DNA from 3 places in the Halobacillus trueperi genome. Region 1 is predicted to be linked to each of the others. Evidence: riboswitches for the same ligand, from Rfam matches in the RefSeq annotation. Region 1 holds a riboswitch; each other region holds the start of a gene.
The links. Region 1 has a riboswitch for S-adenosylmethionine ahead of DYE48_RS04930 (methionine ABC transporter ATP-binding protein). Riboswitches for the same ligand answer to the same signal wherever they lie in the genome.
Positions count from the first base shown of each region.

Region 2: linked by a shared signal. The riboswitch ahead of DYE48_RS11690 (homocysteine S-methyltransferase family protein) and the one ahead of DYE48_RS04930 (methionine ABC transporter ATP-binding protein) in region 1 are both predicted to bind S-adenosylmethionine.
Region 3: linked by a shared signal. The riboswitch ahead of DYE48_RS19120 (sulfite exporter TauE/SafE family protein) and the one ahead of DYE48_RS04930 (methionine ABC transporter ATP-binding protein) in region 1 are both predicted to bind S-adenosylmethionine.

Region 1 covers NZ_QUAE01000003.1:19,918-25,459, reverse strand. Annotated here, with positions in the region: gene DYE48_RS04955 (arsenate reductase family protein) at 1-54, shown strand, start outside; gene gcvH (glycine cleavage system protein GcvH) at 137-520, shown strand; gene DYE48_RS04945 (toprim domain-containing protein) at 643-990, shown strand; gene DYE48_RS04940 (thioredoxin family protein) at 995-1,312, shown strand; gene DYE48_RS04935 (TlpA family protein disulfide reductase) at 1,452-1,874, opposite strand; SAM riboswitch class I at 1,966-2,071, shown strand; SAM riboswitch class I at 2,300-2,408, shown strand; gene DYE48_RS04930 (methionine ABC transporter ATP-binding protein) at 2,489-3,514, shown strand; gene DYE48_RS04925 (methionine ABC transporter permease) at 3,507-4,175, shown strand; gene DYE48_RS04920 (MetQ/NlpA family ABC transporter substrate-binding protein) at 4,202-5,059, shown strand; gene DYE48_RS04915 (carboxymuconolactone decarboxylase family protein) at 5,126-5,491, shown strand.
Region 2 covers NZ_QUAE01000008.1:89,656-95,197, forward strand. Annotated here, with positions in the region: gene DYE48_RS11685 (branched-chain amino acid transaminase) at 1-689, opposite strand, end outside; SAM riboswitch class I at 1,299-1,403, shown strand; gene DYE48_RS11690 (homocysteine S-methyltransferase family protein) at 1,604-2,653, shown strand; gene DYE48_RS11695 (DUF4257 domain-containing protein) at 3,143-3,472, opposite strand; gene DYE48_RS11700 (hypothetical protein) at 3,696-3,974, opposite strand; gene DYE48_RS11705 (DUF4367 domain-containing protein) at 4,402-5,313, opposite strand.
Region 3 covers NZ_QUAE01000027.1:32,106-37,647, reverse strand. Annotated here, with positions in the region: gene DYE48_RS19130 (Asp23/Gls24 family envelope stress response protein) at 224-586, shown strand; gene DYE48_RS19125 (DAK2 domain-containing protein) at 618-2,285, shown strand; gene DYE48_RS19120 (sulfite exporter TauE/SafE family protein) at 2,323-3,204, opposite strand; SAM riboswitch class I at 3,332-3,429, opposite strand; SAM riboswitch class I at 3,601-3,707, shown strand; gene DYE48_RS19115 (phosphoadenylyl-sulfate reductase) at 3,789-4,523, shown strand; gene sat (sulfate adenylyltransferase) at 4,537-5,542, shown strand, end outside.

The DNA of each region.
Region 1 (5,542 bases):
AAAACAACGGTAGGGTTCAAGCAAGAAGAATTAGAGAACGTTTGGTCTCAGTGAGCACATTATTGGGAATAGAAGCCTATAGCTTTTATGTTTATATTTGGTGTTGAACTATAATTATTATTTGGAGGTAATTGAAATGAGCGTACCTAAAGATCTGCGTTATTCTGAAGAACACGAATGGGTGAAAGAAGAAGGGGAAAAAGTAAGAGTCGGCATTACTGAATTCGCGCAATCAGAACTTGGGGATATCGTATTCGTAGAACTTCCTGAAGTCGGGGATGAACTAGAAGCGGATGAGCCATTTGGCAGCGTAGAATCTGTGAAGACTGTCTCTGAACTTTATGCCCCTCTTAGTGGTAAAGTTGTAGAAGTAAACGAAGACCTGGAAGACAGTCCAGAGTTTGTCAATGAATCTCCATACGATAAAGCTTGGATGGTTGTTGTTGAGCCAAGTAACAACTCTCAAATCAACGACTTGATGACCCCGGAAGAATATGAAGCAATGATCGATGAAGACTAAGGATAGTGCATTGGACAGGCAGGGCTTTAAGAAACCTTGTCTGACATGATCACGTTTGATCTTAATCATGTTCAGACCATGCCTGATTGGCATGGTCTGTTTCTATATAGTAGGTGATGAAGATGGATGGAGAACGAATCGTCATTGTTGAAGGAATTACAGATAAGAAGAAGTTGAATAAAGTTCTTGATGAAGAGATTGAAATCATCTGCACCCATGGTACTTTAGGAATCGAGCGGATGGAAGAAATGATTTTTGATCATAACTTAGATGATCGGACCGTGTATATTCTAGTGGATGAAGATGACTCTGGCTACAAATTAAGAAAACAATTGACGGAAGAGCTTCCTCACGCCGAGCATATCTACATAGATAAGGCTTTCAGGGAAGTAGCAGCTACGCCGGAACCTGAATTGGCAAGAGCCTTACTCAGTAGACATTTCAATGTAAAGTCGATCTATTTAATATAGGAGGATGACTGTGGAGGAAATAAAAACAACAGAAGTAAAGAAGTTCTTCGAATCTCCACAAACGACCCTCACCTTTGTTCATAGCCCTTTTTGTGCAACTTGTCACCTTGCGCGTCAAATGCTCACAACACTGGAGTCTGTATTTGATCGAGAAGTTTTTAAGGAAATGAATGCTTCTCTGCACCCCGAATGGATGCAGCATTTTAAGATTAAAAGTGTTCCATGTCTGCTGGTTACTAGGGGCGGGGAGGTAGAGGAAAAGATTTATGCTTTTCATTCTGTCTCCTATATGTATGAGAAAGTGGTTGGTTTTGTTGAATAGTGTATGTATTTCCCAGGAAATGACCACTACTGTAGAATTTAAAAATTCTCTAAAAAACTTATATGTAATGTGGAAGTAGTTCGATAATGAAAAAGACAGCAAAGACTCCGGAGTCTTTGCTGTCTTTTTGTTATGAATATCATACGATTTCTCCTAATTTGCTTACAATATCTAAAAAGGAGGACTGATCGCCAAAATTCGCATGGATCTCTCCTTGTTGATTAATGATGATGGTGGAAGGAACGCCATCACAATTGTACAAGTCATAGACGTATCGTCCTTCGTCAGAAAGAGTTGGTTGTGTTAAAAACTTTTCCTTGAATTCGATGCCTTCCTCTATATTCCGTTCCCTTCCAGTTACATTGATCGTCATCATTTTTACTTTATCATGGTCCATCGTTTTGAAAAGTTGTTCTTTCATAGGTAAGTCTTTTCCACAATCTGGACACCAGGAAGCCCAGAAGGTCAAGACAATAACTTTCCCTAAGTCCTCTTCAAGTTTATAAATGGAAGAGTGGTTGTGGATGTAAGGTAGTTCAAATAAAGGGGCTTGTTTACTCAATGTCATTCTCCTTTTTATCAGGCGAAGGTTATGGATTGACGCTTATATATTTCCCATGCTAACATAATTATTAATTTCATATCGACATCTTCACTTATCCAGAGTGGCGGAGGGACTGGCCCGACGATGCCCGGCAACCGGCAGGTAAACTGAACGGTGCTAAATCCTGCGAAGTCTTTGACTTTGATAGATGAGAAATGTAAAAGCGATGAATCTCTTCTATTAAAGAAGGGATTTTTTTATTGTGTCAATCGAGTGAATATTAGATGTTTTTGTATGGAAGATGTAAGCATTTCTTCAGTTTTGATCGACTTTATTTTTCTGAACAATCTGTTTATGAGTTGACACAAAATTCGTACGGTGCTACAATCCATTATTGTACTACTTAAACGAATTAAAGCGATAATAATTTAATAAATTAAAATCTCTTATCCAGAGTGGCGGAGGGACTGGCCCGATGATGCCCGGCAACCGGCAAAACTGTTTTGCTCAGGTGCCAATTCCTGCAAAGTATTAAGCTTTGACAGATGAGAGAACAGATTTTTAGGTATGATTAAAAAAGCCACTCTGTTCTCATTACAGAGTGGCTTTTTTTGAAGTGGAGGGAAAGCAGCATGATTACAATTAAAGGACTATCAAAGATATTCCACACGAAAGATCAGGATGTACGAGCAGTGGATGATTTAAGTCTTAATATTAACAAAGGGGAAATTTATGGAGTGATCGGATATAGTGGGGCCGGTAAAAGTACATTTATTCGCTTACTGAACCGTTTGGAAGATCCCACAGAAGGAAGCATTCTTGTCGATGAGCAGGAACTTACTTCATTAAGCAAAGGAAAATTAAGGTTGGCCAGACAAGAAATCGGAATGATCTTCCAGCATTTCAATTTGCTTTGGTCACGTACCGTTCATGATAATATCGCTTTTCCATTGGAAATTGCCGGGATCCCTAAAGCGGAAAGGCAAAAACGTGTCGATGAATTAATTGAATTGGTCGGGTTGAAAGGCCGGGGAGGTTCTTATCCATCCCAATTGAGCGGTGGACAAAAGCAAAGAGTGGGGATAGCCAGAGCGCTTGCAAACAATCCGAAAGTTCTTTTATGTGATGAGGCCACATCCGCGTTGGACCCTGAGACCACGGATTCGATTCTTGATCTTCTTGTGGATATTAACGAAAAGCTTGGCCTTACAATCGTTCTGATCACACATGAAATGCACGTCATTCGCAAAATTTGTCATCAGGTGGCGGTTATGGAAGAAGGTAAAATTGTTGAACAAGGGGAAGTGTTGGACGTTTTTCTTCATCCTCAAAAACCAGTCACGAAGAAGTTTGTGGATCAAGTGATGGGAGATCCAGAAAAAGAAACCTCCTTGCAATTGATCAAAGATAATTACCGTTCTGGAGAAATTATACGTCTTCACTTTGTCGGAGAAAGTACAAATCAGGCACTGATCAGTGATTTATCAAGGAAGTTTGAATTAGACGTCAACATTCTACATGGAAAGATTACCCAAACACAAAAGGGTGCGTATGGAACAATGTTTGTTCAATTTGATGGAGACAAAAAAGAAGTCGAGCGTGCCATTGAATATATTGAATCCACATCTGTTGAAGTGGAGGTGAATCCACATGTTTAATGAATGGTTCCCGAACGTAAGAATGGAAGACATGATTACAGCTACAAATGAAACCTTGTATATGACGCTGGTTTCTGTCGCTGGGACATTCGTTTTAGGTTTGCTTTTGGGTCTTCTCCTTTATTTGACCGGACCTGGGGGTCTTTGGGATAACAAAACGTTGAATTGGATTACTGCTTCCATTGTTAACATATTCAGAGCAATTCCGTTTATCATTCTCATTTTATTATTGTTCCCCTTTACAGATTTTCTGCTGGGCACCATTCGAGGGCCACAAGCAGCATTGCCTGCCCTGATTATTGGTGGAGCGCCATTCTATGCCCGGTTGGTGGAAATTGCATTGAAAGAAGTCGATAAAGGTGTCGTGGAAGCAGCAAAATCTATGGGAGCTAAATACTCGACCATCATTTTTAAAGTATTGCTTCCGGAATCGATGCCAGCTTTGATATCCGGGATAACCGTAACAGCTATCGCATTGATTGGATACACCGCCGTAGCCGGTGCCATCGGATCTGGTGGTCTTGGCGATTTCGCCTATTTCTATGGGTTCCAGAGAAGTAACTTTGATGTTGTATTCATTTGTACTATTTTAATCATTTTAATTGTGTTTATTTTCCAATTCATCGGAGATGCCATCTCACGAAAATTGGATAAAAGATAAAATAAATAAAAGGGAGAGAATTAATAATGAAAAAACTATGGACGAGTTTAATCGCTGTATTGCTTATCCTTGTTCTTGCAGCTTGCGGGTCATCGAACGAGGAAGAAAATGCATCAGGATCTGAAGGTGAAGAAGGTGGAACAAAGGAGATTAAGGTAGGAGCTACCAGTGTTCCACATGCTGAAGTTCTCGAGAAAGCAAAACCTATGCTTGAAGAAGAAGGAATCACATTAAAGATTGAAGAATATCAGGATTACATTTTACCGAACCAAGACTTAGATGAAGGTCGTATTGACGCTAACTATTTCCAAACGATTCCTTATATGGAGACCCAAGAGGAAGAGAAAGGGTATGACTTTGCAAACCTTGGTGGTATCCATATTGAGCCTATCGGAGTTTATTCTCAAAAATATGAAAACCTGGAAGACGTTGAAGAAGGTACGCAGCTAGTCATGAGTCGTTCTGTATCCACTCATGGTCGAGTCCTTTCACTCTTAGAGAAAGAGGGACTAATCAAATTGGATGAAAGTGTGGAAAAAGTAGATGCTACTGTACAGGATATTGTAGAAAATCCTAAAAACATTGAATTTGATACAGGAGTAGATGCAGCTAACCTTCCACAAGTTTACCAGCGTGAAGAAAACGTGCTTGTAGCGATTAATACAAACTATGCTATTGAGGCTGGTCTGTCTCCCAGCGAAGATTCAATTATTCTCGAGGAGTCTGACTCTCCTTATGTGAACGTCGTTGCTGCTAATAGCGAAGATAAAGACAATGAAGCGTTAAATACGCTTGTAGAAGTTCTTCGTTCTGAAGAGATCGTCAACTTCATCAAAGAAGAATATGACGGTGCTGTTGTACCGGTCTCAAGTGATGCTGAATAACGGATAAAATAAGTGACTGCGGTTTATACTAACCGCAGTCACTTATTTTTATTGGGAGGTTTTCATATGCAGGAACAAAATATGACGTGGACGCAAACGTACTTACATGATTATAAAGAAGGAATGGGAGCCTTCAGAGAGCACATGCCGGAAGTTTCTCATAAGTTTGATGAATTCACACAAGAATGTTTTAAAGCTGGAGAATTATCTAAAAAAGAGAAGCAATTGATGGCATTAGGAATCAGCATTGTTGCACAGGACGAGTACTGTATGATCTACCACACGCAAGGCTGCGTCGACCAGGGTGCAACGGAAAAGGAAATATTAGAAGCCTGTGGTGTTGCTGCGGCATTTGGAGGTGGAGCGGCTTTAAGTCAGGCCGTAACGCTTGTGCAGGATGCGTACATGGACTTGACGACAACGGTCAATTGATTCAATTATTAGAAAATTCAAGGAAATCGGATGTATTCTATATACTCACTT
Region 2 (5,542 bases), on a different contig from region 1:
TGCTCACGTACTTGTATGTTCATCTCGTCCATTAAGATTTGTGCTGTTGTATCTCTGGTAATCCCCGGAAGAATGTCATCCGATACAGGAGGAGTGTACACATCCCCGCCACGGATAATGAATATATTTGCTGTAGCTTCCTCACTGACATTCCCTTCTTTCGTTAGAAGGATAGCCCCATCATAGCCATTGGTAGTCGCCTCATCATTCGCCAATGCCGAATTCATGTAGCCTGCTGTGGGTTTGGTTTGGGGAGGAATCATATTACTACCTATTCTAGTCCATGAAGAAATACATACCTTTAAATATGGCTTCGGTTCATATTCTGTATAGTGTGTATAGATAGCCAAATGATTGAAAGGATCATTTAAATCAGGTCGCAACGTATTGGCTCCCTTGAAACAAATGGGTCGAATGTAAACATCTTGAGTGACTTGGTTTAAGAGCAGCAATTGTTTTGTTATGGAAGACAATTGTTCTACAGAATAAGGGATGTTAATGAACAAACTCTTTCCGGATCCGTGCAACCTTTTCATGTGATCTTCTAATCGGAAAATAAATAATTCCTCTTTCTCATCGTTCCAAAAAGCTCTTATCCCATCTATGCAGCCCAATCCATAATTAAGACCTTTATTCTTCACACTGACACTCAACATGCGTTCATCTACGAATCGATCTTTATCAAACATAAAGACCACAGCATTCACACCTTTTCACAGAACTTATAATCGAATGATGGTCATGGATAGCCATCAAACACATAATCTCGTATGGAAGAAAAGGATACCATCGTTACAATTTATTTTTGATCTCTTTCATAAAAGCTTCACCCTGTGTACCTATTGATTGACTCTATAACATATGTCTGTTTTAAACGAATTAATACAATCACTAAAAATCATAAATCCTTGCCCGCCTCTTCTGTCCTCCTTGTAAAAGAAAGCTATATACTTGAAAGCAAATATTTCTATGGATGAATTACCGAACCATCTGATTGACGAATCACTAACCTTTGTAAATCACTCGTTTTTGATGCCTGACCCCCACCTAGCTAAAGTGGTAACGTACTGGGGGTCAGGCACCAAAATAAGGCACCAAAATAAAATGAATCAGAATAAAGTCCAAAACTTTTTCTGAAAATTCCATTGATTCTTCACTCATTTTCCTGTATTGTAAATCGCAAGCGAAATAATAAACGCCTAATTTTCAACATGAATGTTCAGTTTGATCCCTAATCCAGGCATACGTCTTACGTAAAGGGCTCAACTGCTGCTTTTCCAAAAACTACATAATAATAAAACTTATCCAGAGAGGTGTAGGGACTGGCCCTTTGATACCTCAGCAACCAGCCATCGGCACGGTGCTAAATCCAGAAGGTAGTAGTGATACCTTGAAGATAAGGAGACTCTTTATACATAAAGGACCCCCTTATCCAAGGAGGTCCTTTATTTTTTTTTGAAGTAGAAGAATGACCGTGGGGCTCAAAAGGATTGAAACAATTCCAGCCCATACCCATCCAGAAAGTCAGCGTGTCTCTGTAAAAAGGGCATTAGCTTTCTTATAAATGAATGACTCTTAAAAAAAGGAAAGGTTGTGGAATGAAATGAAACGATCATTAGAACAAAGATTACAGGATGGACCCGTTATTTGTGGAGAAGGATACTTATTTGAATTGGAGCGCCGCGGCTATTTACAGGCGGGTTCTTTTGTACCTGAAGTAGCTCTCGATAACCCCCAGGCACTAAAACAGACGTATCGTGACTATATGCTCGCAGGCTCCGACGTCGTCTTAGCCTTTACCTATAACGGCCACCGCGAGAAAATGAGAATCATAGGCAAAGAGGATTTATTAGAGCCTCTTAACCGTCAGGCCATACGTCTAGCCAAAGAGGTTGCCGAGGAGCACCCTGAGGAAGAAGCACTCGTAGCCGGGAACATTTCCAACACGAACCTGTTCAACCCGGATGATCCTGAAGCTGTTGAAAAAACAAGAAGCATGTTTGCGGAGATGATCGGATGGTGTAAGGAAGAAGGCGTAGATTTTGTGAACGGAGAAACCTTCTATTACTATGAAGAAGCGCTGATCGCTCTCGAAGAAATTCAAAAACAAGATCTCCCTGCCGTGATCACATTCGGTTTAATGGGTGAAAATATTCTGCGAGATGGCTACGAAGTAGAAGAAGCCTGCCGCTTATTAAAAGAAAAAGGCGCCCTTGTAGTCGGGATGAACTGCTTCCGCGGACCAGCAACGATGCAGCCGTATGTAGAGAAGATCCGTCATACGGTGGACGGTTATGTAGGTGCTCTTCCCATTCCATACCGCACGACGGAAGAACACCCTACCTTCTTCAACCTGCCGGACGGTGGCTGTGCTTGTACACTACCAACGGAAACAACGTTCCCAACGTCCCTGGATCCGCTCTATACGAACAGGTATGAGCTTGCGGAATGGGCTAAAGAAGCGCACAGCATTGGTGTAAACTACCTGGGACTCTGCTGTGGAGCTTCTCCGGCTATGCTTCGTGAAGTGGCAGAAACCGTCGGCCGTACAGCTGTAAACTCCACGTATTCCCCGGATATGAAGAAACACTTCCTGTTCGGCAGTGACGACACACTGCAGGATCACATTACAAATTACAAGACGAAAGCATAACTCAAACGCCTGTCCCAAAATAGGGACAGGCGTTTTTCATAGATTCATTCTTTTTTGAGCGTGACAGGTATTGGTATCTTTTATTGTAATAATCGAAATTAAGACAAACCAATGATCCCTCTTATACTTTGGATTTAGAGTCATATACAGGGTAGTCACTATACATATGTAATAAAGAGGATTGCTCTTTTATGCAATAGGTAAGTGCTGAAGTTACCGCCGGGCTTTTCGCCTGCTGGAGCCAGTGGAATACTTCTTATTACTCCTACACTATGAACCTAAACTAATCTATGCTCTAGTATTTGGTAAATATCTACATACAATTCAATCAAAATAATGATACGAGGAATTGAGGCAGATTATACAAATTGTTTCAAAATACCGCTTGAAGAGGAAAAGAAGATCATTTTGGAGTATGAGTAGATGAAGAAGAGGATTCGAGAGGAAATCAAATTTTAAAGAAAAAATAAGGATTGGAATAGTATAAATCTATTTAAATCTCTGATTGATACGATCCAATCCTTCTACTTTCGATTTTTCTACATTCAATTCCCTTTTTAATAAAACATTTTCTGCTGTCATCCCTGCTAATATAGAAACTCCAATAAGCGTTCTTAATGCGTCTGGCTCAGAGATTATATAGGTAACGGCGAAAACTGAAGCTGCCGCCCCAATAAGGAAGTCAGCCAGAAATCCTAAATAAATCCCCCTGGGACGTGCTCTTTTTTTAGGGAAGATCAACACTTTTCCATTTCTCATTAAATGAGAGACAATGCCTGTCATCCCTCCAATACACCCAGCAATAATTAGCGTATTCATAAGAAATTTTCCCCCTAGACTAAAAAAGCGGCGGTTGGTAGAAACTTAGAAACATACGCTACTATGCACTAAATCCTCAACCAAGCTCGCCGCTCCGTTTAAGTCTGTTATTTTTTTAAATACAAATGTCCCACTATAATGAACACCTTAGCTACAGTTTACACTATTATTATCAGAAAATAAATACTATTTTTCAAAAAAATGTCTGGAATAACAACTTATGTCAGCTTAGACGATGGATTTTATTTAACCATTCATGGATCTGATCTTCATAATACCTAACTTCCTTTTTCGATGTAGAATCAACTAAATCCTTTCTCAATTGTTGATATTCTTCCAATTGGGGCTTGGTTATGGGAAGCTCATTGGTTGATTGAAGATTGTCTAAGTACATTTGGATTTCTCCAAAATAATAGCGGCTTTCCTCTATCGATTCAGCATTTTTAAAGGAATTCATAAGATCGTCATAGGTTTCTTTTTCTTTTTCGTTCATCATAATCAATCGTCGGCACCTCCTCTGGATTTTACTGAACGGGCGCATAACACTGAAAAGAAAATACCACGAAAAAGCAAGATTCCCTTCTAAAACTAAATGTATTTTGTCATGAACACCGATTTATACTTCATACCCATTATACAAGATTTTCTAACGGATATTGTTAGTCCCTTACAAATTTTCTCACATTTTAAATAAGAAGCTATGTATTCATAAGAATAAAAAAGTACACTTCCCTAACAGAGAAAGTTCACCAGATATAGAATGTAACTTTTGAATGTGTCCCCAGCCTTATCCGTATTTCGTATGTAATGCCGATTCATCATATAAATGACAAGCAATTCAGTGTACAAGGAAAAAACCACTCCCTTGAATGAAAGGAGTGGATTTAATACATGAGAACAACATTTCTTAAACAGTGTAGCAGCATTCCTTATTCAAAAGACTCTGCCACTGTGATCAGATCATCTTTTGATAAGCCGTCTACCTTCCCTTTCCATTCATACATGATCGATCCATCTTTCCACATCAACCGTTGAGTCTCCCCTTCGTTCCCAGCATATTGCCCTGTTTGGTCACCGATCGATACCTCTTCTGTCTCTATGTCCTGAGAGGAGATTTCGCCATCCTTAACAGTCATCAATTCCATCGTTTCATTCGTTTCAGCATGAAAGATGAAGGTTAGTACGGTATCCTTTTGCTCCATAACTCCAGCTTCTATTTCTACACCGTCCACTTCAAAAGGCATGATTGTCGGATACTTAGGCTGATAGGCTTCATCCTCAGTCCGACTCACTAACTTGGAACGGTCGTATTCGAATAGTCCATCCTCTGTTTCAACGGCCGTATCGAAAGCGTGCAATAGTGTTTGAATGTCATTGTAGTGGATTCGAGTAATTTTCCCCTCTTCGTTCGTATTCACTCTTCCACTGACATCCGCTGTTTCACCATTGCTTATAAGGATTTGCATCTCAAAATCATAAGCGGTTTCTGTTTCCTCGCTCTGCTCAACGCTCATATTGCCAATTTCCATCTGAACATCGTTTCCATACGCCTTTTGGTGAAAGCTGCTAAGCAGATTGGTGTCCACCGCCTGAGTCATAAACTCTTCTGTGAAATAAGACTCGAATTGGGCCATGTAGTAGTTAGAAATTCCTTCATAATTATCCTCTTCATACAAACGTTCTAATTCTTTTTCAGGTCCTGAGAATATTTGCTCCAGTACCTTTGTGAGATCACCCTCCGTCGTATTTTCCTCTTCCGTATTTTCACCCGAAGACTGGGTAGATGCGCAGCCGGCTGTAATAAAGAGCGTAATCGCAATAAATAGAAATTTTTTCATCATAAAGATAACCTCCGTTCTGCCTTCTTTACTACAAGTACGATTACGAACGAAGTAAGTTTCAAAAAATGGTAATAAAATAGAAATTACCTGTGAAAAAACTCCTTTTTCGCTATACGTTCTCAAAACTGGGCTTCCATTTCATAAAAATCCATAAATCGAATAAATCCCATATCCCCACTTCGGTTACGAAGATAGCTCCTTGATCACCAAAACTGTAGACTCAAGATAT
Region 3 (5,542 bases), on a different contig from region 1:
TACATAAATCATCAGATACTTAGTAACTTTATCATATAGAAAACGTGTTTGCAATAATCTAGTCAGAATTATATCAAGAATTTTTTCTTGACAGAACTTATGAATTGTTACACAGTATAGTAGGGATATCCAGGTCATTTTCTTACCATTGAACAGAAATTCATTTCACATTTTTGTGTTATAATAGGGTAGGATTAATGAGGATTATAAAGGAGGATCTATTATGTCTGTTGATTTAAATAACCAATATGGTCATATTACTATTAGCAATGAAGTCATTTCAACGATTGCTGGAGGAGCTGCTGTCGAGTGCTACGGCATCGTCGGGATGGCATCTAAAAATCAGATCCGTGATGGTTTATCTGAAATGCTCCGCAAAGAGAATTTTTCCAGAGGAGTCGTTGTCAGACAGGATGAAGATCGCCTCCATATAGACATGTACATTATCGTGAGCTACGGTACGAAAATTTCCGAAGTCGCTCATAATGTCCAATCACAAGTAAAATACACACTAAACAAAACAGTTGGTTTGTCCGTGGATTCTGTGAATATTTTCATTCAGGGAGTTCGTGTGACAACTGAATAGATCGCGGTTGTAGTCAAAGGAGGAAGTAAGTGTGACGTTACAAAAGTTAGACGGCAAGACGCTTGCCGAAATGATCTTGCAAGGAGCTCATCATTTAAAGCAGAACTCACAAATGATCGATGCTTTGAATGTTTTCCCTGTACCGGATGGAGATACGGGGACGAATATGAATCTGTCCATGACTTCTGGAGCTGAAGAAGTACGGAATGTGGACCAGAATCATGTAGGAACAGTGGCCCAATCTTTATCCAAAGGTCTCTTAATGGGAGCGCGTGGTAACTCAGGTGTTATTCTCTCCCAAATTTTCCGGGGTTTTTCAAAGGCGATTGAAGGTAAAGAAGTCATTACAACCAAAGACTTTTCGGACGCTCTTCAAGGCGGGGCCGCCACAGCATATAAAGCCGTCATGAAACCTGTGGAAGGAACCATTCTTACTGTAGCAAGAGAGACTGCCGAAGCATCTGTCGAGATTGCTAAAAAAGAAGATGACTTCATTCCATTCATCGAAGGAGTCGTTCAAGCAGCGAAAAAATCATTGAAGCATACGCCTGAACTGCTTCCAGTATTGAAAGAAGTGGGTGTAGTAGATAGTGGCGGTCAGGGCCTTGTCACGATTTATGAAGGTTTCCTAGCCAACTTAAAAGGGGAAGAGGTTCCTGATCTTGATGATACAGTATCGATGGATGACATGGTCAACGCTGAACACCACAAGCTAAATCAGGATTTCATGAATACAGAGGATATTGAATTTGGCTATTGCACAGAATTCATGGTCAAATTTGAAGAAGATAAACTTGCTGAACATCCATATGATGAAGAAGCCTTCCGTAATGAGCTCAGTGAAATGGGCGATTCTCTGCTTGTCGTTTCTGATGAAGACTTGATCAAAGTCCATGTCCACGTGGAATATCCAGGTGAAGCGATGACCTTGGGGCAAAGATACGGCAGTCTTGTCAACATGAAGATCGAGAATATGCGTGAGCAGCATACGTCGATCGTTGGTGACAAAAAGAAAGCCAAGCCAAAGTCAGAGGAAAAAGCAGAGTACGGAATCGTGACAGTAAGCATGGGAGACGGAATCAAGAAATTGTTTGAAAGTCTTGGAGCTACTGTTGTCATCCAGGGCGGTCAAACAATGAACCCGAGTACTCAAGATCTTTCAGAAGCGATTAAAGAAGCACATGCGAAACGAGTGCTTGTCTTGCCGAATAACAAGAATATCGTCATGGCTGCTGAACAAGCGGCAGAATTAGCGGATGTAGAGGTGGCTGTCATTCCATCGAAAACGATTCCTCAAGGGATGAGCGCCCTTCTTGGGTTCAACCCGGAAGCGGATCTTGATGCGAATAAAGAGGAAATGCTCAGCCTCATGGCTGAAGTGAAGACAGGTCAAATTACGTACGCCGTCAGAGATACACAAATTGATGGGTTGGACATTTCTAAAGGCCATTTCATGGGAATCGCCGATGGCAAAATCTCCGCTACAGATCAAGATGCATTGACGACTGCTAAAACGTTGTTGAATCAAATGATCGACGAAGATGAAGATGAAATTCTGACCATCTTGACAGGTGAAGAAGTCGACGAAAAAGATGTAGCAGAACTTGAATCATTCATAGAAGAAACGTATGAAGATCTGGAAGTGGAAATCCACAATGGTGGACAGCCGATTTACTCCTATATCTTTTCAATCGAATAAAACGTGCAGGAACGCAGCTGTTGGGGCTGCGTTTCTTTTATGCTTGTTTTCGAACCACCTTGACTCGAAGATGGTTTCGAATAGAAAAAACAACAATTAAGAGATAGCCGGATAGCAGGCAAGTGTACACAAACGTTAAGATCGAATCACTGACTTGGATCGAAGAAAGTAAAGTCCTCGAATTTGTAAGTATGATAAAACCTCCGGCCAATACACCTAGAACAGAAGAAGGAAGGGTTTTGACAAGCCAGGCGGCGATGGGTGCCGCCACAACACCGCCTATAACGAAAGATGAAATGAGCAGCCAGCTGAACTGGTCATGACCTAAAAAAATCAAAAAACCAGCCGTGGCTGAAATCGTTACCAGAAATTCGCTCGTATCCACCGTCCCGATGACTTTCCTTGGAGCGATCCCTGATTTAGAAAGAAGCGCAGGTGTATTCACAGGCCCCCATCCACCCCCTCCGACACTATCCAAAAAACCCCCGGCAATTCCAAGTGGCAAGAGGAAACGTTTGTTTACAGACTTTTTTTCTTTGGTATTTGTTTTTTTCGAAAGGTATAGGAAACGAAAAATGATATAAATCCCTAGTGTGAGTAGGAATATGGATATGTAAGGTCTAATGAATTCCCCTGATATATAGCTTAAAAATGCCGCCCCTAAAAAGGCACTGATGGCACCAGGAACTGCGATAATCATGACAAGGCGTTTGTCTACATTTCCAAATTTATAGTGGGAAAAGCCTGAAACAGCCGTTGTGGCGATCTGAGACATATGGATGGAAGCGGATGCTACAGCAGGAGCAAGTCCATAGGATAAGAGAATGGTTGATGAGCTCAGCCCAAACCCCATGCCGAGTGCTCCATCCATCAGTTGAGCAACAAAACCAATGAGAGCGAAAATCGTCAGTTTTTGCAAAGTGTACCACTCCTTTTAAATAGTTCAATGTGTGGAAAAATATATTTCATTATTCCTATGCATTTACTAGGTTTTATAATCAAAAAAAATAAAACTCCCCCATCTGAAAGAAGGGGGAGTAATCCGCACCTTATCTTTCAGCCTTCTGGCTGCTGGAATGAGCACCTTCTTAAAGGTTGCTGCGGGATAGTTAGACCAGGTTCCTCCCCCGACTCTTCATAAGGATCGTATGAGTGATTTTAAGAATAATTCTAAAACTAACGGACATGGTTTTATTTGTCAATCATATAGTATAAAAAAACATAAAAAATTGTGATTTTTCTAAAAAGCATTGACATATGATGCTAAGGAGCATAAGATTTGTATCAACTTGTTTTTCAGAAAATTTCATACCTTTTCTTATCTAGAGAGGTGGAGGGACTGGCCCTTCGAAGCCTCGGCAACGGATCTACACAGATACTGTGCCAATTCCAGCAAGTGTTAAGCGCTTGAGAAGATAAGGAGAATGTAGTTTACATTTATTCGTAAATGCCTTTCTTCTTATCGCGAAGAAAGGCATTTTTGCTTTAAGAAAGGAGGATGAAATGAAACAACCACTCGTCACGTACCAATCTTTTGAAAATCCATTTGAAGGGGATCCACCGAAAGACGACGATACCAAAGGAGCAGCGGAAGTCATTCGCTGGGCTTACACTCAATATGAGGACATTGTGTATGCCTGCAGTTTCGGAGCAGAAGGTATCGTTCTCATTGATTTGATTTCCAAGGAGAAGCCGGATGCCGAAGTCGTTTTTCTTGATACAGAAATCCATTTTCAAGAAACCTATCAGCTTATTGAAAAAGTGAAAAAGAGGTACCCGAAGTTAAACATAACGATGAAAAAACCTGAGATTACTCTGGAAGAACAAGCTGAGAAATTCGGATCCGCCCTTTGGAAACGGAAGCCGGATCAATGTTGTTACATCCGTAAAATTAAACCACTCGAAGATGCCCTAAGCGGGAGGAAAGCATGGCTGTCGGGACTGAGACGTGAACAATCCCCCAGTCGTCAGAATACGAATTTCGTTAACAAGGATGAGAGATTTAAATCCATAAAAGTATGCCCCTTGATTCACTGGACGTGGGAAGACGTATGGCAATATATCCGACTAAATAGGTTGGATTACAATGAATTGCACGATCGAAATTATCCCAGTGTCGGATGCATCCCATGTACCGCTCAAGCTTCAGATGATGGGAGGTCAGGCAGATGGGAAGGGTTCAATAAAACTGAATGTGGGTTACACACAGCAGAGTCTGTAGAAGAGGAAAATTCATAAAGGAGGAATTTGCATGTCGATTATAACCCCGCACGGTGGAGTGCTTGTAAACAGGTGGAAGGAAACGAGACCGGAGGAGCTGCCGGAAGATATTATCGAGCTTGATTCAATGGCATTAAGTGATGTCGGTTTAATTGCAAATGGTGCTTATAGTCCTTTAAAAGGGTTTATGAACAAAGAAGACTATGAATCTGTCGTTGATACGATGAGGTTGAAAGATGGCACTCCATGGAGTATTCCTATTACGCTCCCGATCACAGAGGCACAGGTTCAGACGCTTGGAAAGAAAGCGCAGTTGGTCAAGGACGGGATTGTATATGGGACGATTACGATAACAGATCGATTTAAACCGGATAAGGAAAAGGAAGCTCAAAACGTGTACTTAACAAAAGAATCTGCTCACCCCGGTGTGAAAAAATTATTCGACAGAGGAGACTGGTATGCAGCAGGTGAAATCGAAGTATTTCAAAAACCTCCTTACGAACATGGGAAATCATTTTATCTAGATCCAAAAGAATCAAGGGAGCTTTTTCAACAACTCGGTTGGAAAAAGGTCGTAGGTTTCCAAACACGAAACCCTGTTCATAGAGCTCACGAATATATCCAGAAAGCTGCGCTTGAGACAGTGGATGGATTGTTTTTAAATCCGCTGGTGGGCGAAACGAAAAGTGATGATATTCCCAGTGATGTCCGGATGAAGAGTTATCAAGTTCTTCTAGAGAACTATTACCCAAAAGAAAGAGTCACTTTGGCCGTATTCAATGCTGCGATGAGGTACGCAGGGCCGCGGGAGGCGATCTTTCATGCGATCGTCAGGAAGAATTTCGGGTGCTCTCATTTCATTGTCGGACGTGATCACGCAGGGGTCGGTGATTACTATGGCACATATGATGCACAGAAAATCTTCAGCCATTACGAAAATGGGGAACTTGGCATTACTCCTCTTTTCTTTGAACACAGTTTTTACTGTAAAGCCTGTGAATCGATGGCTTCTCATAAAACCTGCCCCCACGACAAAG